DNA from 3 places in the Nitratidesulfovibrio sp. genome. Region 1 is predicted to be linked to each of the others. Evidence: predicted binding sites of a transcription regulator. Region 1 holds the regulator's gene; each other region holds the start of a gene.
What was found. The regulator sigma-54, encoded in region 1, starts transcription at its own class of promoters, with help from an activator protein. The targets are predictions, from matches to a motif close to CTGGCACGGNNNNTGCTT.

Region 1 (5,303 bases):
CCGCGCCGGACAACCCGGTGACGATGATGACGGGAAAGTTGGCGGTGACCACGGGGCTTCCCGCATCCGCAGCCTTGACGGGGGTGCCGGACGCGGCGCCGGAGGCTGTACCAGGTACGGCGACAGACGCCGCCGGAGCGGGGGGCGTATCGGACGGCGTGGCCTTTGTGGGCATGGCGGACTCCTCGGACGGCCCGTGCCGGGTGCCGTTTCAGGGGCGCGATGGGTGCGCGACAACTGCGAGTGGGAGGTGCGCGGTACGGTCAGGCAGTGGGGCGGTGGCCCCGCCCTGCTCCGTCGCTCCGGACCTGCCGCGCGTCAGGTGGTGCGCGTCACGTCGTACGCATGAGGGCCGTGAAGGCCTCGCCGTCCTGCGCGTCGATCATGGCGCGGCGGAACTGCGGATCCTTCAGCAGGCGGGAGATGTGGGCCAGGATGCGCAAATGCATGCCCGCCACCTGTTCCGGTGCCAGTACCAGGAAAAAGAGGTGACAGGGTTTCATGTCCAGCGCGTCGAAGTCGATGCCCGGCACGCTGCGCCCCACGGCCACCACGATGTCGTTGATGTTCACCAGCTTGCCGTGGGGTATGGCCACCCCGTCGCCGATGCCGGTGGTGCCCAGCGACTCGCGGTCCTGCAACACGCCCAGCGCAACGGCGGCATCCACTTCGGGATGCCGCCGCACCACGGCCTGCACGAGTTCCGCCAGCACCTCTTTCTTGGTGCTGGCGGAGAGCTCGGACAGGATCAGATCATCTTGAAGATACTCCGAAAGCCTCATGTATGGTGCCTAGACGACCGGATCGATAAGGCCGAAATCGCCGTTGCGACGCCGGTAGATGATGTTGACGCGTTCCACTTCGGCGTTCAGGAACACCAGGAACTCGTTGTCGCCCTGGTCAAGCTGCATGGCTGCCTCGTCCACGTGCATGGGCTTGGGGGCGAAGTGGTCGGTACCGGTGATGGTTCGCTCCTCGCCTTCGCCCACGGTGCCGAAGGTGAACACGTCAATGCCCTTGCCCAGCTTGCCCAACTTGTCGGACTGGACGGAACGGCGGCGGTCCTTCAGCTTTTCCATCTGCTTGCGCAGCTGGGATTCCAGCTTTTCCAGCACCAGGTCGATGGTGGCGTACATGTCTTCGGACTGTTCGACGGCGGAGAAGGTAAAGCCGTCGCCAGCCATCTGCACTTCCGCCTTGTGACGGAACTTGTCGACGGAAAGGTTCACCTGCATTTCCAGGGCGGATTTGCCGACGAACCGGCCAAGCTTTTCAAGACGACGGCGGGCGTACTTCTTCAGGTGGTCGGAGGGTTCGAAATTCTTGAAGGTGAAGGCGATGTTCATACGCTCCTCCTGTGGTGAGAGGGGGAAAGCGGCGCGCGGCACGCACGCTGGGTGCGGTTGCCGGGTGCGCCGCAGAAGACGGATGCCGCCACGCGCATGGTCTGGCGCGGGCCTCGGACCGTCAGAACAGCTCCTTCCGCTTGGAAGAGGAGGGAATGTCCATGGCAGTACGATACTTCGCAACGGTCCGGCGGGCAATATTGACTTTGAGCTGTTCCTTCAAAATTTCGCCGATGCGCTCGTCGCTCAGGGGGTCGTGCGGGTCTTCGCCGCTGATCAGCTTCTTGATCAGGGCCTTGACGCTTTCGGAACCCACCTGGCTGCCGTCGTCCAGATCCAGCGCGCTGTTGAAGAAAAACTTCAACTCCATGATGCCGTGCGGTGTGGCCACGTACTTGCTGGTGGTGATGCGGCTGACGGTGGATTCGTGCATGCCGATGTCGTCGGCGATATCCTTGAGGATGAGCGGTTTCAGGCGCGAAACCCCGTCCTCGAAAAAGCCGCGCTGATACTTCACGATGGATTCCACAACCTTGTACAGCGTGCGTTGGCGCTGGTACAGGCTCTTGATGAGCCACGAGGCAGAGCGCATCTTTTCCTGGAAATATTCGCGTTCGCCCGCGGATGCGGCCGCTGCGGCGGACCGCTCGTACATGGTGCTCAGTTGCAGGTGCGGCAGGCCGTCCTCGTTGAGCATGATGATGAAATCGTCGTCGTACTTGTAGACGTACACGTCGGGGCTGACGAACTGGGGGTCGCCGCCGCCGTAGCTGGCGCCGGGCATGGGGTCCAGGGTCTGGATGAGGTCCAGGTACTCCTTCAGGTCCTCCATGGTCAGGCGGAACTTGCGCAAGAGCGGCTTGTAGCGGCGCTTTTCCAGATCTTCCAGGTGGTCGCGCACCAGTTCCACAAGCACCCTGTCGCGCGTGTAGCCCAGCATCTCGATCTGCACCAGCAGGCATTCCTGCGCCGTGCGCGCGGACACTCCCACGGGGTCGAAGCGCTGCACGGCATGCAGCACGGGCTCCACCTCGGCTGGGGCCACGCCCGCCATTTCGGCGATGTCGTCCACCGTGGCATGCAGGTAGCCCGAGGAAGCGATGTTGCCGATGATCACCTCGCCGATGTCCTTCTGGCGCTCGGTAAGCGAGGACAGGCGCAACTGCCACATCAGGTGCCCTTCAAGCGAGGGCTTGGCGGCGTAGCGGGCCTCGAACGAGGTCATCTCCTCGGGCATTTCCGATTCGCGCACCGTGGACTGGCGGCTGGTGCTGGCAAAGTCGCCCAGGTAATCTTCCCAGTCGGCATCGCGTGCGATTTCGCGGTCGTAGGCAACGTCGGCAGCTGCGGTGGCGGCTTCGCGCGGGTCGGGCACCTCGACCTGGGGCGCCTCGTCCTGGGCTTCCTCCAGAAACGGGTTTTCCAGCATCTCCTGCTGCACCGTCTCGACAAGCTCCAGTCGCGAAAGCTGCAACAGCCGGATGGCCTGTTGCAGTTGCGGCGTCATCACCAGCTGCTGGGTGAGCTTGAGCTGTTGCCTGAGTTCCAATGCCATGCGTGGGCAACCCCTATGACCCTGCGTCGAGACCGTATGGCCCTGCGCCGGGATCCTGTAACCTTGCGTTGAGGCCGAACGAGATGACGACGCGACGAGGTGCGCGACGGCAAGCAAGAAACGGCCCACTGTGGAAATGTGTTCCCTTCCCCAAGAGGTTAGGGAAACCATGCCATAGAAGCAAGAAGTATGCAACCGCTGTCGCCAACACGTCGCAAACCATCGGCGGCCCCTTGCGCCCCCTGTCCGCAATCGCCTGTCGAAGGCGCTGCCTCCAACGGACACGGCGCCCCCGCAAATGCGGAAGGCGCCGTGAACATGGAAGGGGTGGCCCCTTGCGCATTTGCCTGGCAGGACGTGAAACCGGCAGTCGTTACAGCGAAAAGCCTTCGCCCAGATACACATCCCGCGCGCGCGGATTGTCCACGATATGAGCTGGGGTGCCTTCCAGTATCACCTCGCCCTGGTGCACCAGATAGGCCCTGTCGCAAATGTGCAGGGTTTCCCGCACGTTGTGGTCGGAAATGAGCACCCCGATGCCCCGGTTGCGCAGGCCGGTGATGAGCTGCTGGATGTCGTCCACGGCCAGCGGGTCGATGCCCGCGAACGGTTCGTCCAGCAGGATGAACTTGGGCTCGCGGATCATGGACCGGGCGATCTCCAGCCGTCGTCGTTCGCCGCCGGAAAGATGCAGGGCCACGGAATCGGCCAGGTGGGTGATGCCGAAGTCCTCCAGCAGCATGTCGCTGCGTTCCTTCTGCTGCGCCCTGGAAAGCCCGGTGTGTTCGAGAATCATCTGAAGGTTCTGGCGCACGGTGAGCCGACGGAAGATGGAGCTTTCCTGCGGCAGGTAGCTCAGTCCCACCCGTGCCCGTTCGTGCAGGGGCCAGTCGGCGATGTCGCGGCCATCAAGCTCGACCCGTCCCGATGTCGGCTTGATGATGCCGATGAGCATGTAGAACGTGGTGGTCTTGCCCGCGCCGTTGGGGCCAAGCAGCCCCACGGTCTCGCCCTGGGTCACCGTCAGCGATACGCCGCGCACCACCTCGCGCTGGCCGAACTGTTTGTGCAGGTCCTCGCCGCGCAGCATCGAGCTCACTGGGCAGCCCCCTTGGAGGTGGCATCGCCCGTGGAGGCGTCCCTGGTGTCGTTGACGTCCTTGGGGTCCTTGGAAGCGGGCTTGGCGTCCTTGCCGTTATCCCTGGATTCGCCAAGGGGGTTCACGTCGCCGGACGAGGTGAACACCGCCTGCACCCGCTTGGTGGAGGTGCCGCGCACTTCGCTGCGGTTCTCGCGGGTGTAGAAGGTGATGATGTCGCCCTTGATGCTGTTCTCGCCCTCGTGCAGCACGGGGTTGCCTTCCATGACCAGCACGGCGTTGTCCACGGTGTAGGTGGCCTTCTCGCATTCGCCGGTACGGGTATCGCGCTTCATGCGCACGTTGCGCTCGGCCACCATGCGGTCGATCTCGCCCGCGTCCATCCCACCTGGGCCACCCGCCCCCGTCCCGCCAGAAGCGCCCGAAGTGCCCGAAGTGCCAGACGCTTCCGCACCCTGCCCTGCCCCTGCCTTGCCGGACTTGGCCGCCTTCTTGCGAAGGTGCAGGGTAATCTTTTCGGCCCACATCTCGAAGTCGGGCCGCTGGACGTACACATCACCCTCGAAGACCACTACCTGGCCCTTGGCGTCGTACTGCATGCGGTCGGACTTGACGGCGGTGGGCACGTCACGACGCACCTCGGTGGCCGATTTGGCGTCAGCCGCCACGGCGGGGGCCGAAAAGGTCAACAGCAGCGCCACGCACAGCGCGGAGCGGATGCCGGTATGTCTCATTGCCTGTTCTCCTGCTTGGTTGGCTTGGATGCGCCCGCGTCCCGCCGCGCGGCCTTGGGGGCCGCTGACTTCTTGTCCGGTGACGTTTGGTCGGATGACTTCTTGTCCGGCGACTTCTTGCCCGACGACTTCTTGTCCGGCACCTTCTGCGCGGTCTTCTTTTGCGCGGCGGCCTTTTTCTGCGGGGGAGTGGGGGCGGCTGCCTTGCGGGCGTCCTGCGCCTGTCCGGTCCTGACCGAAGTCGCCCTGGTGGTCGCGGCCTTGTCCGTAGCGGGCTCGCCGTTCACGCCGCCCGAACGAGGAACAAGCAGCATGGACACGCCGTCGCTGCCGCGCAGCACGTCGCTGGCCATGTCCCATTCCAGCCTAGTGGCGTTGCCCGAAAGGCTCTGCCCCTCTATGCGGGCGCCTTCGGGAAAATACATGGTCCGGCTGGTGCCGTTGTACACCATAAGCCTGGCAAACAGTTCATGGCGGTCGTGGGTGGCATGCACATCGTCCCACATGCGCATCATCTGTATCTGCTGCTGCACTTCGCCCTTCCTGGCCACGATGCGCAGCTGCCTGCC
Region 2 (5,303 bases), on a different contig from region 1:
GGCAAGTCCGTTCGCAGGCAAGGAAAACGGAGCCGCCGCCGGGGGAGTGTACTCTTTGGTACTCGACCCCGGCGGCGGCGATGTTTGACGATGCATGCGGGCGGAATCGCCGCGTTCGCACTAGAAAGGCCAGACGTTGTCCATAAGACGGGTGAACCACCCCGGCTTCTGCTTGTCCGCCAGGGTGCCCTTTCCGTAGTACTCGATGCGGGCGTTGGCCATTTGCGATGAGGTCACGGAGTTGTCCGAGGCCACGTCGCGGGCGCGCACCAGACCGCTGACCACGATGTACTGCGTCTCGTCGTTGACGCGGGTTTCGCGGGCGCCTTCCACTTCCATCAGGCCGCCGGGCAGCACGCGCAGCACGCGGGCGGCGATGGTGGTGGTGACGGTGCTTTCACGCTTGGTTTCGCCGGTGGCGGAATGCTTGGAGGTGGAACTGCTGCCGAGGATGGGATTGGCCCCCACCGCACCGCCAAAGGCCCCAGCGGGATTCATGGGATTGATGGACGCGCTGGACTGGCCGAAAAAGGCGCTGACACCCAGTTCGTTGGTGGAGGTCTTGTCGGCGGTGGTGTCGGCCTTGTTCTTGGCCTTGTCGGTTTCCACCACCTTGACCAGCACGATGTCGCCCACGCGGCGGGCGCGGTTGTCGGAGAACAGGAACTCCGAGTCCGATTCGCTGTACAGCGATCCGGGGTTGGCGGCCGTGTCCTCGGGCTCGGCATAGGCCTGCGGCTGGGTGACCGGCGGCACCGGCGAAGGCTGCTGACGGGCGGCATTGCACCCGGAAAGCAGCAGCATGGCGCACCCGGCGGCGAGCAGTCTGCGTTTCATGACGGTTCTCCTTGAAATTGCGGATGGGGCGAACTTCTACCCTTAAGGGGGGCCCTAGCGGACCACCACCGTCCCCCCATCCTTCACGGCGGCATAGATCTGCCGCTTGCTTTGCATGTTGCGCACGGGAATGGTCTCGCCAAGGCCGCCGTCAGCCATGGCCTCGCCCTGCACCTGAAGTCGCACGGATCCGGAATCGTACAACACGGTCACCACGCTGCCGCGCCGCACGGTGGGCACGCCGGAAAGATCACTCTGGTAGATCACCTGGTCGGCACCCACGGGGCGGGTCAGGCGCCACGGGCCGCCCAGCCCGTCCCACGCGGGCTCGCGCAGGTAGGCCAGGTTCTTGCGCACGCGGGTGATCCTGTCGGGGGTCAGCACGTCGTCCTTGTTCACGGGCTGGGCGGCGCAGGGCACATCGGCCCATACATCCACGAAGGCCGAACCGGTGAACTTGCGCACCGTGCTGCCATCCACCTCGCGCACGGCAAAGCGCAGGGTGTTGCGACCGGGGGCGGCCAGGGTGTTCTCCACCACCACCTGCTGCTGCGGGTGGGCCAGAAAGACATAGGGCGGCAGGCGATAGTCCTGCATGGAGGCCTCGCCGGGCATGGCGGCCAGGGCGGGCGTCAGAGCTCTGACGGCCAGGGCGCGCAGGTCGCCTTCGCGCAGTACCGCGCCGCCGCGCTGGAGCACCAGCGTGCCGGGGTACAGGCACAGGGATTCGGTATCGCGCAGGGCCTCGCGCAGCGCCTGTTGCAGACGCGGACGGTTGACGCTCATGGGGCGGCCCGGCTCGGTGGGGGACGGCCACAGGGGGGTGGCGGCCAGTTCGCGCCAGGTCTGCGGGGGGATGGGCCCCACCGGTTCCGCGATCTCACCCAGGGTCACCGTTGCGCCGGACACCACGGCCGCGTCCAGCAGCCGGATGCGCCAGCCCGCGTCGGCGGTACCGGCCCGCGCCGGGGCAAGGCCGAAGGCCAGCAGCCCCACGGCAAGGGCCAGCGCGGCCAGCCAGGCCACGGGACCGGCGAATGCGGACACCATGACGGCGGAATGGCGGGTGGATTCGGAATGGCGGCGGCGGATCATGCTATATCTCCCTGGAGTTCCAGAAATGTTCACGCTGCGGGATAACGCACGCCCTTAGGGCGATCTCCAAATGAGGATTTTCGTTCGTTGGCAAGGAAAACAAGCCTGCCATGACGGGAGTATACTCTTATCGTATTCGACCGGAATGGCAGGTGAAGTTTGACGCAGCCAACGGGCGAAAGGACCATTTGGAGGCAGCCCTTAGCGCTTCAGCTGGACAGCAGTCTGCAACATGGTGTCCGACGTCTGGATGGCCTTGGAGTTCATTTCGTAGGCGCGCTGGCCCACGATCATGTTCACCATCTCGTCCACCACCTCGACGTTGGACATTTCCAGAAAGCCCTGGGCAATGGTGCCCACGTTGTCTTCGCCGGGCACCCCTTCCACCGCCTCGCCCGATGCTTCGGACGGGACGTACAGGTTGCGCCCCCGCGCATCGAGACCCGCCGGGTTGATGAAGGTGTAGAGGGGGATGTCGGCCTCGGCCAGGGCGTCACCGTTCGTGTCGAGGGCGGAGATGTGTCCGTTTTCCGTCACCGTGATGTTCTTGGTTTCGGCGGGCACGGTGAATTCCGGCTGCAGGGTGTAGCCGTTGGCGGTCACCACCACCCCGTCCTGGTTCAGCTTGAACGCGCCCGCGCGGGTGTAGGCGTCTTCGCCGTTCACCTGCACCAGAAAGAAGCCGTCGCCTTCGATGGCGAGGTCCAGCGAGTTGCCGGTGTTGGAATAGTCGCCCTGGGTAAAGAACTTGTGCACCGTGGTGGGACGCACGCCCATACCCACCTGAATGCCGGTGGGAATGCGGTTGTCACCCTCGGTGGCGGCACCGGCGATGCGCATGTTCTGGTACATGAGGTCCTCGAACTCCGCGCGGCTTTTCTTGAAGCTCGTGGTATTCACGTTCGCGAGGTTGTTGGAAATCACGTCGATGTTGAGCTGCTGGGCCACCATGCCGGTGGCGGCCGTCCAGAGTGAACGCATCATGGTCGTTGTCTCCTTGCAAGGAGGTTGATTCCGTCAGTTGTCCGGCGGTGATTGCCCGCCGGTCAGGTGCTTGCAAACCGGATGCCGGATGCAATCGGGGCTTTCCAGCGGGCGGCAACAGGGCGGCCTGCATCAAGCTCTTGTTCCGAATTAGGGTTTTCGTTCGTTGGCGAGGAAAACGAGCCTGTCATGAGGGAGTGCCTCAGCCGTTAAGTGAGCGAAGCGAACTTTACGGATGAGGACCGCAGCGCGTACTCTTGTTGTATTCGACCGAGCCTTAGCCGTTAGGCGAGCGCACAGCGCGAGTCTTACAGATAAGGACAGCAAAGCCATGACAGGCGAAGTTTGACCGCGTTGCGCACGATGTCCGTAGGACTCGCGAACTCGTCCAACGGCCACGCTTCGCGCCCTTCGGGTCGGACGCCAACGGGCGAAAGGACAATTCGGAACCACGCCCTAGACCTTCTTGCCCACCTTCTGGGTCGCCTCCCGGTCTATGGAATCCGTGGTCTGCATCACCTTCTGGTAGGCTTCGAACTGCCGTTGGGCTTCGATCATGTTCACCATTTCGGAGACCACCTCGACGTTGGACGCTTCCAGGTAGCCCTGGGCCACGTAGGCCCCTTCTGCGGGCACCTCGCCCGCGTTGGAACCGGGCCGCAGCCGGTACATGTTGCCGCCCAGCTTTTCCAGGGCGGTCAGGTCGTTCACGGTGACCATGTTCAACTGGCCCACCAGGGCGCCGCCCGCGAATATCTGCCCGTCGTCGGATATCTGCACTTCCTCGCCGGGCGGCAGGGCTATGTCGCCTCCGTCGCCCTGCACCGCGTGGCCCATGGCGGTCACCAACTGGCCGTCGGCGGTCTGGATGAAGTTGCCGTTGCGGGTGTAGAATTCGCCCTCAGGGGTGCGCACCTTGAAAAAGGCGTTGCCGGACACGGCCACGTCCAGCGGGTTGCCGGTGTAGCGCATGCTGCCCTGCTCGAAGTCGGTGTGGGCCACGGCTATGCGCGGCCTGGCCACGTGCATGGGCTCCGGAAAGAGCTTCTTCGAACGCACGTTGGCTATGGGCTCCATGATCTGGTCGTGGGCGAACAGTTGCATGGTATCCTTGAAGGATATGACGTCGCGCTTGTAGCCCGTGGTGTTCACGTTCGCGAGATTGTTCGAGATGTTGTTCATGCGGTGCTCGTTGGTGAGCGCGCCGAACAGGCTCGACAACATGCCTTCTTGCATGCGTGCCTCCTTGCGGGCATGCTGCCCGCGCCGGTGGCTTTGCAAGGCATGGGCCACACCAGCAAACATGCGTCATTCCGGTGCGTGGCGACGCATGCGCCCTGCCCTGCACGCACCACGCACGGGCCATACCGACGGAACAACGACGGTCATCCACCCCGCCCGCTTTCCCGTGTGCACCGCGTACCGCGCGCAAGCCGCGCCACTCCCCGCGCCATCTCCTGTTGACAGACCTCCGGGTCCATACTATACATTCGCGTCTTGACAGAAGCGGCCGCCGATATTCCTCTGGAATCGCTTCACGGAGCGCCACGCCTTACCGCTCCACGGCAACGCCGCTTCGACATCCTGAGGGCCGTACGCGGCCATTCCGGGTGGCCTTTCGGCCCCCTTTTTTTTTGCTGCGGCTCCGCCGCCCACGACAACGGACGTTACCCCGCATCATGAGCACGCATCCCCTTCGCGACGCCGTCGCCGCCATCGCCACGCCCCTGGCCGACGCCCTGGGCATTGCCCTGTGGGGCATCGAGATCCTTGACGGGGGGCGCATGGTGCTGCGTGTGTACGTGGACGCCAGGCCCGGCATGCCCGCCCCGGAAGCAACGCCTGCCGACGGCGAAGCCCCCGAAACGGCCGAAGGCGCCACCCCCGAACACGTGACGATAGACCAGTGCGCCCGCCTTTCGCGCCAGCTTGGCCTTGCCCTGGACGTGGAAGACGTGGTCCGCGACGCCTACGTGCTCGAAGTGTCCTCGCCTGGGCTGGAACGTCCCTTCTTCGAGGCCGCCCAGATGGTCCCCTACGTGGGGCGCACCATCGAACTCACCCTTGCGGTGCCCCACCCGGAATGGCCGGGCCGCCGCAAGTTCCGGGGAGTGATCACGCGGGTTGAAGACGACACCCTTACCTTTCTGCCCGACACCGCGCCCCGCCCCGACGAAGACCCCGCCCCCCTCAGCGTGGCGTGGGACGACGTGAAGAAGGCGAACCTCGTTCACATTTTTCCCGACACGACCCGGCCCCAGCCCGGCGGCAAGACCGGCCAGCGCAAGAAGGCGCAGCCCAAGAAGCCCGCACGCGGCGGCGCGCCGCACGACGACACCACGGACTAGGCCACCGATCCGGAGGAGTACCCATGAGCCTGGAACTCA
Region 3 (5,303 bases), on a different contig from region 1:
CGGACATCACCTACGGGCTCGATTCCGGCGGCAACCCAGAACACATCCCCGACCTGACCTACGAGCAGTTCGCCAACTTTCACGCCACCTACTACCACCCCAGCAATGCCCGCTTCTTCTTCTGGGGCGACGACCCGGAAGAGGACCGGCTGGCCTGCCTGACCGCTGTGCTGGCGCGCTTCGAGCGCATCGAGGCGGATTCCGCCGTGCCCTTGCAGCCCCGCTCGGACACGCCGCGCATGCTCGAAATCCCCTACGCCGCCTCCGAGGGCGACGACCGGGGCATGGTGACCATGAACTGGCTGCTGTGCGAAACCGCCGACGTGGAACGCAACTTCGCCTTCGAGATGCTGGAGCACATCCTGCTGGGCCTGCCCGGCTCGCCCCTGCGGCGCGCGCTGATCGAATCGGGCCTGGGCGAGGACGTGGCGGGCGTGGGGCTGGAAAGCGACCTGCGGCAGATGTATTTTTCCGTGGGGCTCAAGGGCATCGAGCCGAAGACCGCATCCGACGTGGAAATGCTGATCATGGAAACCCTGGCCGACCTGGCCGAGGACGGCCTGCCCGCCGACGCCGTGGAAGCCGCCGTGAACAGCGTGGAATTCGCCCTGCGCGAGAACAATTCCGGCCGCTACCCGGTGGGCCTTTCGGTGATGGTGCGCAGCCTGACCACCTGGCTGTATGACGGCGACCCGCTGGCCCTGCTGCAATGGGAAGCACCGCTGGCGGCCATCAAGGCGCGCATTGCCTCGGGCGAGCGGTACTTCGAAGGGCTGATCCGCGAATGGCTGCTGGACAACCAGCACGTGGCCACGGTGCTGCTGACCCCGGACCGCACGCTGGCCGACCGGCGCGAGGGCGCCGAGGCCGCCGGGCTGGAGGCGTACCGCCAGGGCCTGCGCCAGTGCGAGCGGGTGGCCCTGGTGGAGGAAACCCGCGCCCTGCGCAGCCTGCAGGAGGCCCCGGACAGCCTGGATGCCCTGGCCACCATCCCCGGCCTGAAGCTGGAAGACCTGCCGAAGGAAAACCGCCCCATCCCCAGCGAGGACAGGCAGGCGGGCGCCGTGCCCGTGCTGTTCCACGACCTGGACACCTCGGGCATCGCCTACACCGAAACCCTGTTCGACCTTTCGACCGTGCCCGCTTCCCTGGTGCCCCTGGTGCCGCTGTTCGGGCGCGCCCTGTTCGAAATGGGCACCACCAAGCGCGACTTCGTGGACCTTGGCATGCGCATCGCCCGCAAGACCGGCGGCATGGATGCGGATACGCTGTTCGCCACCACCCTGGGCGCGCGGCAGCCCGTGGCGCAACTGGTGGTGCACGGCAAGGCCACCTTCGACAACGTGCCCGCGCTGTACGACCTGCTGTCCGAAGTGCTGCTGGAAGCGAAATTCGACGACCGCGAGCGCTTCCAGCGCATGGTGCTGGAAGAAAAGGCCCGCCAGGAGCACGTGCTGGTGCCGTCCGGCCACGGCATCGTCATGGCCCGGCTGCGCGCGGGCTACAATGCGGCGGGCTGGCTGGACGAGGCCACCTCCGGCGTGTCGTACCTGGCCTTCCTGCGCACCCTTGCGGAACGTCTGGAAAAGGACTGGGACGGCGTGCTGGCCGACCTTGCGGCACTGCGCGCCCTTGTGGTGCGCCGTTCCGGCTGCCTGATGAACCTTACCGCCAATGCCGAGGGCGCGAGCATGGTGTCCGGCCCGGCCGCCACCCTTGCCGCCGCGCTGCCCGATGCGCCTGCCGCGTCTGCGGTGGCCGGGTGGCACTTCCACGGCACCCCGGCAGAGGCCGAGGCGCTGGTCATGCCCGCCCAGGTCAACTACGTGGGCAAGGCGGCGGACCTGTACGGCCTTGGCTACACCTATCACGGGTCGGCCAACGTGGTGTTCAAGCACCTGCGCATGGCCTTCCTGTGGGACAGGGTGCGCGTGCAGGGCGGGGCCTACGGCGCGTTCTGCGCCTTTGACCGGGCCAGCGGCCTGCTGACCCAGGTTTCGTACCGCGACCCCAACGTGGCCGCCACGCTGGACGTGTACGACGCCACGGCGGACTACCTGCGCCGCGTCTCGCTGTCGTCCACGGAACTGGCCAATGCCATCGTGGGTGCCATCGGCGACGTGGACAGGCACATGCTGCCCGACGCCAAGGGCTCCGCCGCGCTGTACCGCAGCCTGGTCGGTGATTCCGAGGCGGCACGCCAGCAGATGCGCGACGAAATCCTTTCCACCACCAACGACCACTTCCGCGCCCTGGCCGAGGTCATGGCCGAGGCGGCCCGCACGGGCCGGGTGGCGGTACTGGGCGGTGCCGCGCTGGAACGCGTGGCCGGGGAGAAGGGGTGGCGCGTGGAGCGGGTGCTCTAATCCGTGGGCTCTGGCCGGTCTGTGGCGGGCGCCGTTGTTCCCGCCAACGCAACGGCCCTGTTGCGCTGGCCGGTCACACGGTATAGGAACAGCCAGACCACGCCCCACATCGCGAGGAAACCCATGAAGCAAGCCATAGACGTGTTTCACGAGTACATCGCCCGCAACGGCCTGAAGGTAACGCCGCAGCGCATGCTCATCGTCGAGGTGTTCATGAGCGCGGGCGGTCACCTGACCACCGAGGAACTGTACGAGCGGGTGAAGGCCACGGATCCTTCCGTGGGCCAGGCCACGGTGTACCGCACCATGAAGTTGCTGTGCGATTCCGGCCTGGCCAAGGAAGTGCACTTCGGCGACGGAGTGGCCCGTTACGAGCAGAAGTACGGCAGCAAGCACCACGACCATCTCATCTGCGAAGCCTGCGGAGAGAACATCGAGGTGCTGGACGACGAGATAGAGCGGTTGCAGGAAGACCTGGCGCGCCGCCACGGCTACGTGCTGACCTCGCACCGCATGTACCTGTTCGGGGTGTGCGGCAAGTGCCGCTCGGACGGCAAGCGCCGCCCCCCCCGCGAAGACTGAGCACCGCTCCGTCTCCGCCACCCTGTCCCCCAGTCCGTTTCCGGTCGCTTGGCCGGTCATGGGGCCGCTGCATGCCGCAGATCACGGGCCGTCCTTCGGGGCGGCCCGTTTGCGTTGCATACCCGTGGAGGCACCAAGGCATGCAAAGATGAGTTTGCGTTGATAACTTTTGTTTTCACATCGGGCGACGAGGGTGTTCTGTAACATGCCGGGATAGAACGAAAGATGCTTTCCGGGCGGTCTGGCACGCCTCTTGATTAAGAGGGTGCGCACGCCCTCCGCACTGCCGGCGGAGGTGGCAAACCGCAAGGAGGAGCACTTTAGCATGGCAACCAACGACAACAACGTCGTCGTCGACCACGGGCACTCGCGCCTGTCCGACCTGTGGACCAAGGAAGATTACTGGGCCATCTGGCTCGGCTTCGCCATCATCATCGCGGGCATTTGCGTCTACCTGCTGAATCCCCCGGCGGAATACGGCGAAAAGATCGCCAAGGCCAACGCCGTCATGGCCGCCGAGGCGCAGCGCGCCCCGTTCAAGACCCTTGCCTACTACAAGGCCCAGGATGACAAGTCCAAGGTCAAGGCCATGGACAGCCCCACCGGCAAGGCCATTTCCGCCTTCCTGAAGACCCCGGGCGGGTGGAGCGACAATCCCCTCGATTCCTTCCACGTGAGCAAGGAAGCCGCCGACGCCAAGGCCGCCGCCAATGCCGAGAAGGCCGTGGAAGCCAAGACCAAGGCCGATGCCGCCCTGGCCGCCGCCGTGGCCGCCGAGACGGCCGCAGCCGACGCCGCCTTTGCCGACGCCAGCCTGAACGACGGGGCCAAGGCCAAGATCGCCGAATGGCGCGCCGCTGCCGCCAAGGCCAAGTCCGCCGCCGACAAGGCCAAGTCCAAGCCCATGAACCTGCTGACCAGCCTGCCGTTGCTCATGGTGGGCATGGGCCTGTTCTTCGCCATCGGCATGAAGTTCATGGGCAAGTCGGTACCCGGCTTCCTGATGGGCTTCATCGGCGTGTTCGCGGTGGCGTGCCTGGCCACCATGATGGGCAGCCAGGCCACCATGAAGTACTGGGGCATCGGCACCGAGGCGTGGGCCATCATCATCGGCATGCTCATCGCCAACACCGTGGGCACGCCCAAGTGGATCAAACCCGCCCTGGAAGTGGAATACTTCATCAAGACCGGCCTTGTGCTGCTGGGCGCCGAAGTGCTGTTCGACAAGATCATCGCCATCGGCATTCCCGGCATCTTCGTGGCCTGGGTGGTCACCCCCATCGTGCTCATCTGCACCTTCATCTTCGGCCAGCGCATCCTGAAGATGGAATCCAAGACCCTGAACGTGGTCATCTCGGCCGACATGTCGGTGTGCGGCACCTCTGCCGCCATCGCCACCGCCGCCGCGTGCCGGGCCAAGAAAGAGGAACTGACCCTTTCCATAGGTCTTTCGCTGGTGTTCACCGCCATCATGATGATTGCCATGCCCGCCTTCATCAAGGCCGTGGACATGCCGCAGATTCTCGGCGGCGCCTGGATGGGCGGCACCATCGACGCCACCGGCGCGGTGGCCGCTGCGGGTGCCTTCCTGGGTGAAAAGGCCCTGTACGTGGCCGCCACCATCAAGATGATCCAGAACGTGCTGATCGGCGTCACCGCCTTCGGCGTGGCCGTGTACTGGTGCACCCGCGTGGAATGCCGCGAGGGGCATTCCGTGGGCGTGGGCGAAATCTGGCACCGCTTCCCCAAGTTCGTGCTGGGCTTCCTGGCCGCGTCGATCGTCTTCTCGCTGATCAGCGGCAGCCTTGGCCCGGACATGGGCAAGGCCCTGCTTGACCAGGGCGTGCTGAAGGGCCTTACCGCCTCCGCGCGCGGCTGGTTCTTCTGCTTGGCCTTCACCGCCATCGGCCTTGCCACCAACTTCCGCGAACTGGCCCACTACTTCAAGGGCGGCAAGCCGCTCATCCTGTACGTGTGCGGCCAGAGCTTCAACCTGGTGCTTACCCTGGCCATGGCCTACGTCATGTTCTACATCGTGTTCCCCGAGATAACCGCAAAGATCTAGGGGACATGTCGGAGCCCGTCCCTTTCCGCGGGGGCGGGCTCCCCCTTCAGGGAGCCTTCATGCGACAAGCGTTGGGTCATACCATCATTGGGCGGCTTGCCGCCCTTGGCGTTTCCGTGGCGGTGCTGTGGGTGTTGTTTTTCGTTGCCGGTCCGCTCGTTGTGGCGCACCTGCCCGCGTTGCAGCACTATGGCGAGGTGCAGGACATCTACGGCATCCGCAGCGGGCAGCTGTACTACACCGATGTCGAGATGTCGCAGCAGGCGGAAATCAATTCCCGCTCCACCTGG

Region 2: a site for sigma-54 is predicted at 4,197-4,214, ahead of flgF (flagellar basal-body rod protein FlgF). Genes of this name have one in related genera too.
Region 3: a site for sigma-54 is predicted at 3,190-3,207, ahead of ABWO17_RS01050 (YeiH family protein). Genes of this name have one in related genera too.

The regions. Positions count from the first base shown of each region.
Region 1 is NZ_JBDXXH010000002.1:649,676-654,978, forward strand. Features, by position in the region: gene rapZ (RNase adapter RapZ) at 1-52, opposite strand, end outside; gene ABWO17_RS05855 (PTS sugar transporter subunit IIA) at 333-782, opposite strand; gene hpf (ribosome hibernation-promoting factor, HPF/YfiA family) at 792-1,346, opposite strand; gene rpoN (RNA polymerase factor sigma-54) at 1,468-2,901, opposite strand; gene lptB (LPS export ABC transporter ATP-binding protein) at 3,275-3,991, opposite strand; gene ABWO17_RS05875 (LptA/OstA family protein) at 3,997-4,734, opposite strand; gene lptC (LPS export ABC transporter periplasmic protein LptC) at 4,731-5,303, opposite strand, start outside.
Region 2 is NZ_JBDXXH010000003.1:133,818-139,120, reverse strand. Features, by position in the region: gene ABWO17_RS06525 (flagellar basal body L-ring protein FlgH) at 121-837, opposite strand; gene flgA (flagellar basal body P-ring formation chaperone FlgA) at 892-1,932, opposite strand; gene flgG (flagellar basal-body rod protein FlgG) at 2,134-2,916, opposite strand; gene flgF (flagellar basal-body rod protein FlgF) at 3,373-4,152, opposite strand; gene rimP (ribosome maturation factor RimP) at 4,596-5,264, shown strand; gene nusA (transcription termination factor NusA) at 5,288-5,303, shown strand, end outside.
Region 3 is NZ_JBDXXH010000001.1:256,763-262,065, forward strand. Features, by position in the region: gene ABWO17_RS01040 (insulinase family protein) at 1-2,366, shown strand, start outside; gene ABWO17_RS01045 (Fur family transcriptional regulator) at 2,490-2,948, shown strand; gene ABWO17_RS01050 (YeiH family protein) at 3,274-5,013, shown strand; gene ABWO17_RS01055 (hypothetical protein) at 5,073-5,303, shown strand, end outside.